DNA from 3 places in the Eubacterium sp. CAG:161 genome. Region 1 is predicted to be linked to each of the others. Evidence: predicted binding sites of a transcription regulator. Region 1 holds the regulator's gene; each other region holds the start of a gene.

The links. Region 1 encodes HrcA, which represses chaperone genes, less so after heat shock. Its sites were predicted from a motif close to TGTTAGCACTCNNNNNNNNNGAGTGCTAACA; they were not measured.
Region 2: Q5O30_RS04775 (Hsp20/alpha crystallin family protein) is a predicted target of HrcA. The motif match lies at 1,858-1,888, and genes of this name have one in related genera.
Region 3: groES (co-chaperone GroES) is a predicted target of HrcA. The motif match lies at 1,868-1,898, and genes of this name have one in related genera.

What each region holds. Positions count from the first base shown of each region.
Region 1 is NZ_HF991872.1:258,512-261,799, forward strand. It holds gene dnaK (molecular chaperone DnaK) at 1-403, opposite strand, end outside; gene grpE (nucleotide exchange factor GrpE) at 438-1,079, opposite strand; gene hrcA (heat-inducible transcriptional repressor HrcA) at 1,110-2,153, opposite strand; gene Q5O30_RS09020 (MATE family efflux transporter) at 2,501-3,288, shown strand, end outside.
Region 2 is NZ_HF991860.1:26,537-29,824, reverse strand. It holds gene Q5O30_RS04790 (ABC-F family ATP-binding cassette domain-containing protein) at 1-214, opposite strand, end outside; gene Q5O30_RS04785 (pyridoxamine 5'-phosphate oxidase family protein) at 244-717, opposite strand; gene Q5O30_RS04780 (hypothetical protein) at 741-917, opposite strand; gene Q5O30_RS04775 (Hsp20/alpha crystallin family protein) at 1,237-1,689, opposite strand; gene Q5O30_RS04770 (MarR family winged helix-turn-helix transcriptional regulator) at 2,166-2,642, shown strand; gene Q5O30_RS04765 (MATE family efflux transporter) at 2,651-3,288, shown strand, end outside.
Region 3 is NZ_HF991871.1:27,878-31,165, reverse strand. It holds gene groL (chaperonin GroEL) at 1-1,539, opposite strand, end outside; gene groES (co-chaperone GroES) at 1,557-1,841, opposite strand; gene Q5O30_RS06700 (DNA-3-methyladenine glycosylase) at 1,982-2,872, opposite strand; gene Q5O30_RS06695 (Cof-type HAD-IIB family hydrolase) at 2,883-3,288, opposite strand, start outside.

The DNA of each region.
Region 1 (3,288 bases):
TACCTGCATCCTTTGTAGCCTGTCTCTGAGCATCATTGAAATATGCCGGAACAGTTATAACTGCTTCTGTAACTTTTTCACCAAGATAGCTTTCTGCATCAGCTTTCAACTTCTGAAGAATCATAGCTGAAATAGCCTGTGGTGTATAAGACTTGTCGTTAATAGTAACTTTATAATCTGTACCCATATGTCTCTTAATTGATGATACTGTACCTTCTGCATTAGTTACTGCCTGACGTTTAGCCTGCTCACCAACTAATCTTTCACCATCTTTTTTAAAAGCAACTACTGAAGGAGTTGTTCTTGCTCCATCTGCATTTGTTATAACTGTAGGTTCTCCACCTTCCATAACAGCTACACATGAGTTTGTTGTTCCTAAATCAATACCAATAATCTTTCCCATTTTATTTTCCTCCTAAAATAACATAAAACTTTAGTTAATTTGCAACTTTTACCATACTGTGTCTAATAACAGTATCTCTATATTTATAGCCTTTCTGCAGTTCCTGAGAAACAATGTTTTCACCAAGTTCATCGTTTTCCTCATGCATTACTGCATTGTGAAGGTCAGAGTCAAATTCCTTTCCTTCGGCTTCAATAGCTGTAACTCCCATTTCATCAAGAGTTGAAAGTAATTGTTTATAAATAAGATTCATTCCCTGTCCTACAGGTGACTCTAAATCTTCTTCACTAAGTGCTGCAACTCCTCTTTCAAAGTTGTCTACTATAGGAAGTATCTTCTCTATAATAGATTTGGCACCTGTTTCAAACATTGCTGCCTTTTCCTTTTCGCTTCGGCTTCTGAAGTTTTGGAACTCTGCAAATAATCTCTGGTACTTATCATTAAGTTCCTCTATCTGCTGGTCTTTTTTGTCCTTCTTCTTTAAGCCACGCTTTTTTTTCTTATCAGGATTTTCATTCTTGTCTGATGCATCCTGCTTTTCCTCTGCCACATCCTGTGCTTTTGCATCCTGTGACTTTTCTTCTTTTTTAGATTCTTCCTTTACTTCCTCTGTAGTTTCTTCATTTGCCACATCTTTTTCAAGGTTCTCATCTAAATCTTTATTTTCCTTTTGCATCGGATAATCATCCTTTCTTAAAACTTTATACTAATTATCATCTTTAAAAGTCTCACTTAACTGTTCTTTAACAGTTCTTAAAGTTTCAACAACCTTTTCGTAGTCCATTCGCTTCGGTCCTATAATACCGATAGTTCCTTTAAATCCATCTTCAAGCTCGTATGTTGCCGTGACAACGCTACAATCCTTCATGGACTTAACCGGGCTCTCACTACCTATATATACCTGAATGCCTGTTTCCTCATCACTTTCATTAATAAGTTCCGTCAGCTGTGACTTTTCTTCTAATGTTGTAAGTAACTGGCTGGCTCTTTCCTTATCACTAAGCTCAGGATATTTAAAAATATTAGTGGCACCTGATGTGTAAATCTTCATCTGTGCCTCTGTAGCAATAGCTTCCGTAATGGTCTTTAACACTTCATTAACCAATCCCTCAAACTCTCCTGCCTGAGATGTTAATGTGGAAATAACTCCTAAGTTGATTTCTTCTAATGACAAACCTGCCAAAACAGTGTTAAGTGCCACATTCAGTCTCACTATCATTTCCTGACTAATCTGCTGTGTAATCTTTATAATTCTGTTAACTACGTGATTCTTGTCAGAAACAACAGTGCATAACAACTGATTTTCATCAATTACTGATAATTGAACAAACTTGATTTTATTCTCCTGAGACTTCGGTGCGGATACCATGGTGGCATAATTAGTATTATTTGCTAATACCTTTGCCATATTTTGAAGTAATGTCTCAACCTTATCAACCTTCTCAATTAACAAATCTTCTTTTTCAGTTACCTTCTTTTCTCTTTCATCTAACTCAGACATCTTATCCTTTAAGATATTGTCCACATAAAATCTGTAACCTTTATCTGTAGGAATACGTCCTGCCGATGTATGGGGCTGGATAATGTATCCCATCTCTTCTAAGTCAGACATTTCATTTCTAATGGTAGCTGAACTTAAATTCAAATCAGTGTTCTTGGAAATGGTTCTGGAACCTACCGGCTCGCCTGTTTCTAAGTAGCTTCTGATGATAGCATCTAAAATCTTTTCTTTTCTATCACTAAGTTCCATAAGCATCTCCTTTCTTTGATTTATTAGCACTCATTAGTTTCGAGTGCTAATATTTCATCTGACACTAAAATATCACTATCAAAGTACTTTGTCAACAATTTTATTAAAAAAGATTTGTTAATAAATTGTAAACATTTTTAACGCCACTATTTTAAGTTTTTCTTCTATTATAATAATGCACATTACCAATATATCTTAAAACTATAAAATTAATTTATATTTTTATATTGATTGTAGTGGAATCATGTGTTATTCTACTACCTATTGCAATTAATTATTGTGATTATTTTATACAGTTATTTATTGCTGTTTTTATTTAAATTATTTAATGAGATGAGGTTATTTTAATGGTTGCGGAAGGAAAACAGACTTTTAGAACAAAATATTTTGGCGACAAAGCTTTTTACAAAATGATTATGGCTATTGCACTGCCTATTGTTATTCAAAATCTTCTTACTAACTTTGTTGCTATGCTTGATAATGTAATGGTAGGAAAAATCGGAACAGACCAGATGACCGGTGTTGCCATTATTAACCAGTTATTTTTTGTGTTTAATCTGGCAGTTTTTGGTGGAATGTCCGGAGCGGGAATTTTTTCTGCCCAATATTTCGGTCAGAATAATCATAATGGTGCCAGAAATGTATTTAGAATGAAATTAATTATAGGAATATTTATTATTGCCATAAGCATGTGTGTTTTAATTATTCTCCACGAACCTTTAATTAATATGTTCCTGCATGAAGGTGGGGCTTCCGGAAATATCCATGCTACATTTAAATATGCCAGGGATTATCTATACATCATGCTTTTTAGTATTATTCCTTTTGTAGTGGCAAATTGCTATAGCACAACCCTTAAGGAAGCCGGTCAAACCATGGTTCCTATGATAGCAGGACTTTTAGCCGTTATTGTTGACTTTGTTTTCAATGCTCTTTTAATATTCGGTTTACTTGGTTTTCCAAAACTGGGAGTCATAGGTGCTGCCATTGCAACAGTTATGTCAAGATTTGTTGAATGTGGATATCTTATAATTTATACCTACAGACACAGTGATAAATATAGGTTTATTAAAGGTGTTTATAGCAATTTGCATGTGCCTTCCTCTCTTGTAAAAAAGATTCTTTTACGCGGTAC
Region 2 (3,288 bases), on a different contig from region 1:
GCAGATAGTGAATCATCATATTTGATGCCTTTATTACCTCTCCCTCATCCGGCACTTCCAATCCTGCCATAATTTTCAGTAAGGTAGACTTACCTGTTCCATTTATTCCAATAACTCCTACTTTTTCCCCTTCATGAAGATAAAAGCTTGTGTTGTCAAATAATTTTCTTTCAGTATATGAATGTGTTATGTTTTCTAATGATAAAATATTCAATTTAGTTCCTCGCTTATATTATCCCTATTTTAGTGGATGTTGTTTCTTCTTTTTCCTGTCATGTCCTCAACCTCTAACTTGAAAACGGTTGTTACAGGTATCGGCTTTGTGTTAAAAACAAAATCCTCTGCATGATAATGTCTCATAAGTATTTTCAATGCTTCAAACTTATCTTCTTCAGCCACGAATTCAATTGTACCATGGCCTATAACACTTTCATATCCCATGGTACAGCTCATTCTCTCTTCATAAAGTATGAAATTATGGTCACAATCCATTTCAAATGTTACCTTATTGTTTTTTCTAATTAAATCCAGTTTCTTTCCTTCATTTGCACAGTGGAAATAAAGAGTCAGTTTCCCATCCTTTACCTCATGTCCAAAATTAAGTGGCACAATATACGGATACTCTCCATCATTTAATGCCAGCCTGCATGTATCACATTTTTTTACTATTTCCATCATTTCATCAAAATCTGTTATTTCTCTGTCTTTTCTTCTCATATCTGATTCTCCTTCTATTTTCCCTAAATGTTAATTATGACGTACTCTGATTTACATCCTGTCTTAAATTTTATTGCCCAATCGGAAATTCCCGATGTGACAACAAAATTGGTATTTTCCCTTTTTTCATAACCATAAACTCTGTCATCTAATCCCTGAACTAACTGTGTCATATCTTTTCTTCCGTTTTCCTTTTCCACCTCTTCAGAACGATCCTGTCGTCCAATTATATAAAGCTTCCCTTGAAAATTTTTTCTATAAATCCATATTTTCTGATTCTACTTGTTAAATATACCACTCCTGCTATAGATGCAACTAATAAAAAGATTAGCAATAATAACCACAGTATCATATCAATCGCCTTCTATTTCTTAATTTTAAACTATATTCAATTTTAGCCGAAATTTTTCTTATTGTAAACTCATTCTAACCCTGTTATTTGCCTTAATTTATGACGTAAAAAAGGAAGTGCCAAAGGCTTTTAAACCTTTGACACTCCCTTTTATTTTATGGAATGGATTATCCTTCAATTGCAATGTATTTGTTCTTTTCCTCAATTGGTTTATTTTCCGCTTTTGGAACGCTAAATGATAAAATACCATTTTCATATTTAGGATGTATATCCTCTACTGTAACGTGGTCACCTACATAAAAGCTTCTGCTCATGCTGCCTGCATAACGTTCACGTCTTAAGTAGCTGCCCTTCTTATCCTTTTCGTCTTTGTCTAATCCCTTAGCTGCACTAATTGTTAAGACTCCGTCTTCTAATTTAACTTTGATTTCATCTTTCTTAAATCCCGGAAGATCTATATCCACTTCATATCCATTTTCTGTATCCTTAACATCTGTCTTCATTAAGTTCTTTGCATGTTTACCATACAATTCCTTATCTACATCCTCAAATGCAGGGAATGCAAAATCATTCATAAAATCATCAAATAAGTTTTCTCCAAAAATACTAGGCATCATCATAAGTCATGTCTCCTTTCAAAATATAATTAAAAAATTTTATTTCGACACTATCGGAGAAATCCGAGGTGTTGTTGACTTGAACTTAAGGCTCTGCGACCAGGAATCTTGAACTCATATTCTTGACTTCTTATGTCTCTTCCTTTGTTCTGACTATGTTATAGCTCTTTTTGTTAGCACTGTCAAGAGGTGAGTGCTAATTTTTTTGTGAAAATTTTGTGAACGCTAACAACCATGCAAAATGGTAAAATAACGTCCTGCAAGTGAACTTGCGAGGACGTTTATTTTTCTCTTATTCTTTTTGCAAATTATTCATCCACTTCTTTACCAATTCTACTTCAGATTTTTACTAATATTATTTTGCCCTACTCAAATTTTTGTGGCAACAAAATTTGCTTATATCTTGTACTTGACACAAGTCCGATTTCGTACTATGCTGTTAAGTACGAAATCAGACTTGTAGGAGTGATTTATAATTTATGAATACAAAAAATATTAAAAAACCTGAAATGAGCCCCGCTCTTTTGGAATCAAATAAATTATTTAAGGAATTTAATAACATCTATCACGATGCCGCCCTAAAACTTGGAATATCCAACAGTTCACTAGACATACTATATTCAATCTGCGAGTTAGGAGACGGTTGTCTTCAACGCGATATAAGTAAGAGTACATTTATTCCCAAACAGACAATTCATTCTTCTATTCGTTCACTGGAAAAATTAGGATACATTTATTTAAGCAACGGTAAAGGACGAAACATGCACATAAACCTTACTGATGCCGGAAGGGATTATATTAAGGAGACGATTTACCCTATTATTACTTTAGAAAATGAAGCCATTTCAAGTCTTACGGAAGATGAGCGACGTCAAATGCTTATTTTGCAAAGCAAACATATAACAGCCCTTAGAGAAGCATTTAACAAAATTAAGAACCACGAGGAGGCGGAATAGAGATTAAAATGAGTACTCAATTATCAGAACATTTCACATATTCAAAACTGCTTAGATTTGTTATTCCACCTATTATTATGATGATATTTACGTCTATTTACAGTGTGGTTGACGGCTTATTTGTATCTAATTATGTGGGAAAGACTGCCCTTGCCGCCATAAATCTTATCCTTCCATTTATCATGGCAATATCAGCCCTTGGATTTATGATTGGAACAGGAGGAAGTGCCATTGTGGCTAAAACTCTGGGAGAAGGTAATAAAAAGAAAGCCAATGAGTATTTCTCGCTTTTAGTTTATGTAACAATTATATTTGGTATTTTACTTGCCATTATAAGTTTTTTCCTTATTCCACCTATTGCCAAAGCTCTAGGTGCAACAGGAGAACTTTTAAATAACTGCATACTATACGGCCGGCTGTCCCTTATTTCCATAACAGCCTTTATGCTTCAAAATGTTTTTCAAAGTTTCTTTGTTACTGCGGAAAAGCAAAAGCTGGGATTGGGTGTCATAATAGCTGCCGGAGTTACCAATATTGTTCTTGATTATATTTTTGTTGCCCTGTTGGGTTTTGGGCTTACAGGTGCTGCCATTGCAACAATTTGTGGTGAATTTATAGGTGGATTATTTCCCATACTATATTTTGC
Region 3 (3,288 bases), on a different contig from region 1:
TAATGTACTTGCCACACTTGTTGCATTCTGAAGAGCACTTCTTGTAACCTTAGCCGGATCAAGAATTCCTCTGTCTACCATCTGAACATACTCGCCATTTAATGCATCAAATCCTGTTCCAGGTTCTGATTCTCTTACCTTATTAACAATAACTGAGCCTTCAAGTCCTGCATTCTGGGCAATAGTGAAAAGTGGAGCCTCTAATGCCTTAAGAATAATAGAAGCACCTGTCTTCTCATCACCTTCTAATGTATTAACTAACTCAGCAACCTTCTTTGATGCGTGAATGTATGCTGAACCACCACCTGCTATAATACCTTCTTCTACGGCAGCTCTTGTAGCATTTAATGCATCTTCCATTCTAAGTTTGTTTTCCTGCATTTCAGGTTCTGTAGCAGCACCAACTCTGATAACTGCAACACCACCTGCTAGCTTAGCAAGTCTTTCCTGCAGTTTCTCTTTATCAAATTCTGATGTGGTTTCTTCTATCTGGGTTTTAATCTGGGCAACTCTTGCTGCAATTTCATCTGAATTACCAAGGCCATCAACGATTATGGTATTTTCTTTTGCAACCTTAACAGATTTTGCTCTACCTAAATCTTCAATCTTTGTATCTGCAAGAGATAAACCTAATTCTTCTGAAATAACCTGACCACCGGTAAGAATTGCTATATCCTTAAGCATTTCTTTTCTTCTGTCACCATATCCAGGTGCCTTAACTGCAACTACGTTAAATGTTCCACGAAGCTTATTTACAATAAGTGTTGTAAGGGCTTCACCTTCAACATCTTCTGCAATAATAAGAAGTTTAGCTCCTGACTGAACAATCTGCTCTAAGACAGGAAGGATTTCCTGAATGTTAGAGATTTTCTTATCTGTAATAAGGATATATGGATCATCCAGTGTAGCTTCCATCTTATCCATATCTGTAGCCATATATGCTGAAATATATCCTCTGTCAAACTGCATACCTTCAACAAGGTCTAATTCAGTTTTCATTGTTTTTGACTCTTCTATTGTAATAACGCCATCGTTAGAAACCTTTTCCATGGCATCTGCTACCATGTTACCAACTTCCTCATCACCGGCAGAAATAGCTGCAACCTTTGCAATCTGTTCCTTTCCTGTTACAACACTGCTCATATCAGCAATAGCATCAACTGCTACATCTGTTGCTTTCTTCATTCCTTTTCTTAAAATAATAGGATTAGCACCGGCAGCTAAGTTCTTCATTCCGGCATTAATCATTGCCTGAGCTAAAACTGTAGCTGTTGTTGTACCGTCACCTGCTACATCGTTTGTTTTAGTAGCAACTTCCTTTACAAGCTGTGCTCCCATGTTTTCAAATGAATCGTCAAGTTCTATTTCCTTTGCAATTGTTACGCCATCATTTGTAATAAGTGGTGCGCCAAAAGATTTATCAAGAACAACGTTTCTTCCTTTTGGTCCTAATGTAACCTTTACTGTATTTGCTAACTGGTTTACACCTGCTTCAAGAGCAGTTCTGGCTTCAGCGCCATATTTTATTTCCTTTGCCATATTAATTACCTCCAAAATTATTCAACGATTGCAAGAATATCTGACTGTTTTACAATTATATATTCTTCATCATCTAATTTAACTTCATTGCCTGCATACTTTGAAAAGATAACCATATCTCCAGGCTTAACATTCATAACAACTTCTTTACCGTCTACAACTCCACCGGGACCTACAGCAATAACTTCTGCCTGCTGTGGCTTCTCCTGAGATGTACTTGTCAATATAATTCCTGATTTTGTTTTTTCTTCCGGAGTAGACTGCTTTAAAACTACTCTATCTGCTAATGGTATTAATTTCATTTTTTAACCTCCATAATAACATTTCTTGTTAGCACTCCACATATATGAGTGCTAATCAACTAACAATAATAGTAACACTTTTTTTGATTAATGCAATACCTAATGTTATATTTTTACAATTTATTAACAAAATAAATATTCTATTCATTTTTGTTTTTTCCAACTTTATTATCTCTTCCAAAACAAAACAGATATTGTTGTGCGTAGCCACCATATTCTCCATATAATTCCTTAGCACATTTTCCTATTATCTCCTTTGAGGTATCTTTTCCGTTAAAATATAAAGTCTCCATAATTCTTTTTATCCACACATCAATAGGAAATGCCTGCCTGTATCCCAACGAAAAAAGCATTACGCAGTTAGCAACTTTTTCACCAACTCCCTTTATTTCCATTAGTTTCTTTCTGGCATCTTCCTCCTTTAACATTCTAATTTCTTTTTCGTTTATGATGCCTGTAGAAAGCTTCTTAACTGCGTCTGACAAATAAGGTGCCCTAAAACCTGTTTTCATTTCCCTGAAATCTGCCTCGGTAATATTGCTTAACTGTTTCATATTAGGAAAGGAATAGTATTTTTCTCCATTTACCTCCCCTAAATAGTCACCAAAATTCTCACTGATTGTTTTCACAATATGTTTTATATGGGGAATCTGCTTATTTTGGGAAATTATAAAGGATATTAATGTTTCCACAAACTCCTGATTAAGAATCCTTACGCCGTTTTTTTCTTTTATCGCAGGCTCTAAGGTTTCATCACTTTTCAGAAGAAACTCCTTAATTTTTTCATAATCTCTGTTTAAATCAAAGTATGGTATCCATATATTTTCAACTTCCTTAATTGTTTTATTAAGAAAAACAAGGTTGTTATCCTTTTCCATTATATGTAAAAGCCTGCCATAGGCTACTACAACATAATCCTGTTCATCCTGTTTATAAAATCTGAAGCATTGTCCACATTCTAAGGTCTGCTGTAAATCAAAATCACTAATTTCCTTTATTATTATATTATTTTTATCCTTCAGTATTCTCATATTACATCCTTTATATTAATTCAAATTTTTTTAATGCCTCATATATTCCACCCTTATCAAAGTCAGAAGTATGATACTTTGTAGCTTCCTTTATGGCATCATCACTATTTCCCATGGCACAGCCATACTTAACATATTTTAGCATGTCAATGTCATTTAAACTGTCACCGAAAGCATATGTGTTTTCCCATGGAATGTTTAATGCTTTAATTAATTTTTCAATTCCCACAGCTTTATTATATCCCTTTGGAACTAACTCCAATAAACTATGCTGATGAGATATAATGGTGTAATCATTTTCAAATTCCTTTATCATTCCCTCAGGATTACTGTGATTAGTAAATAATGCACTTACCTTAGATACATTTATTTCACTTTCATCTGTACTTAATATAAAATCCCCCATACTTTCTCTG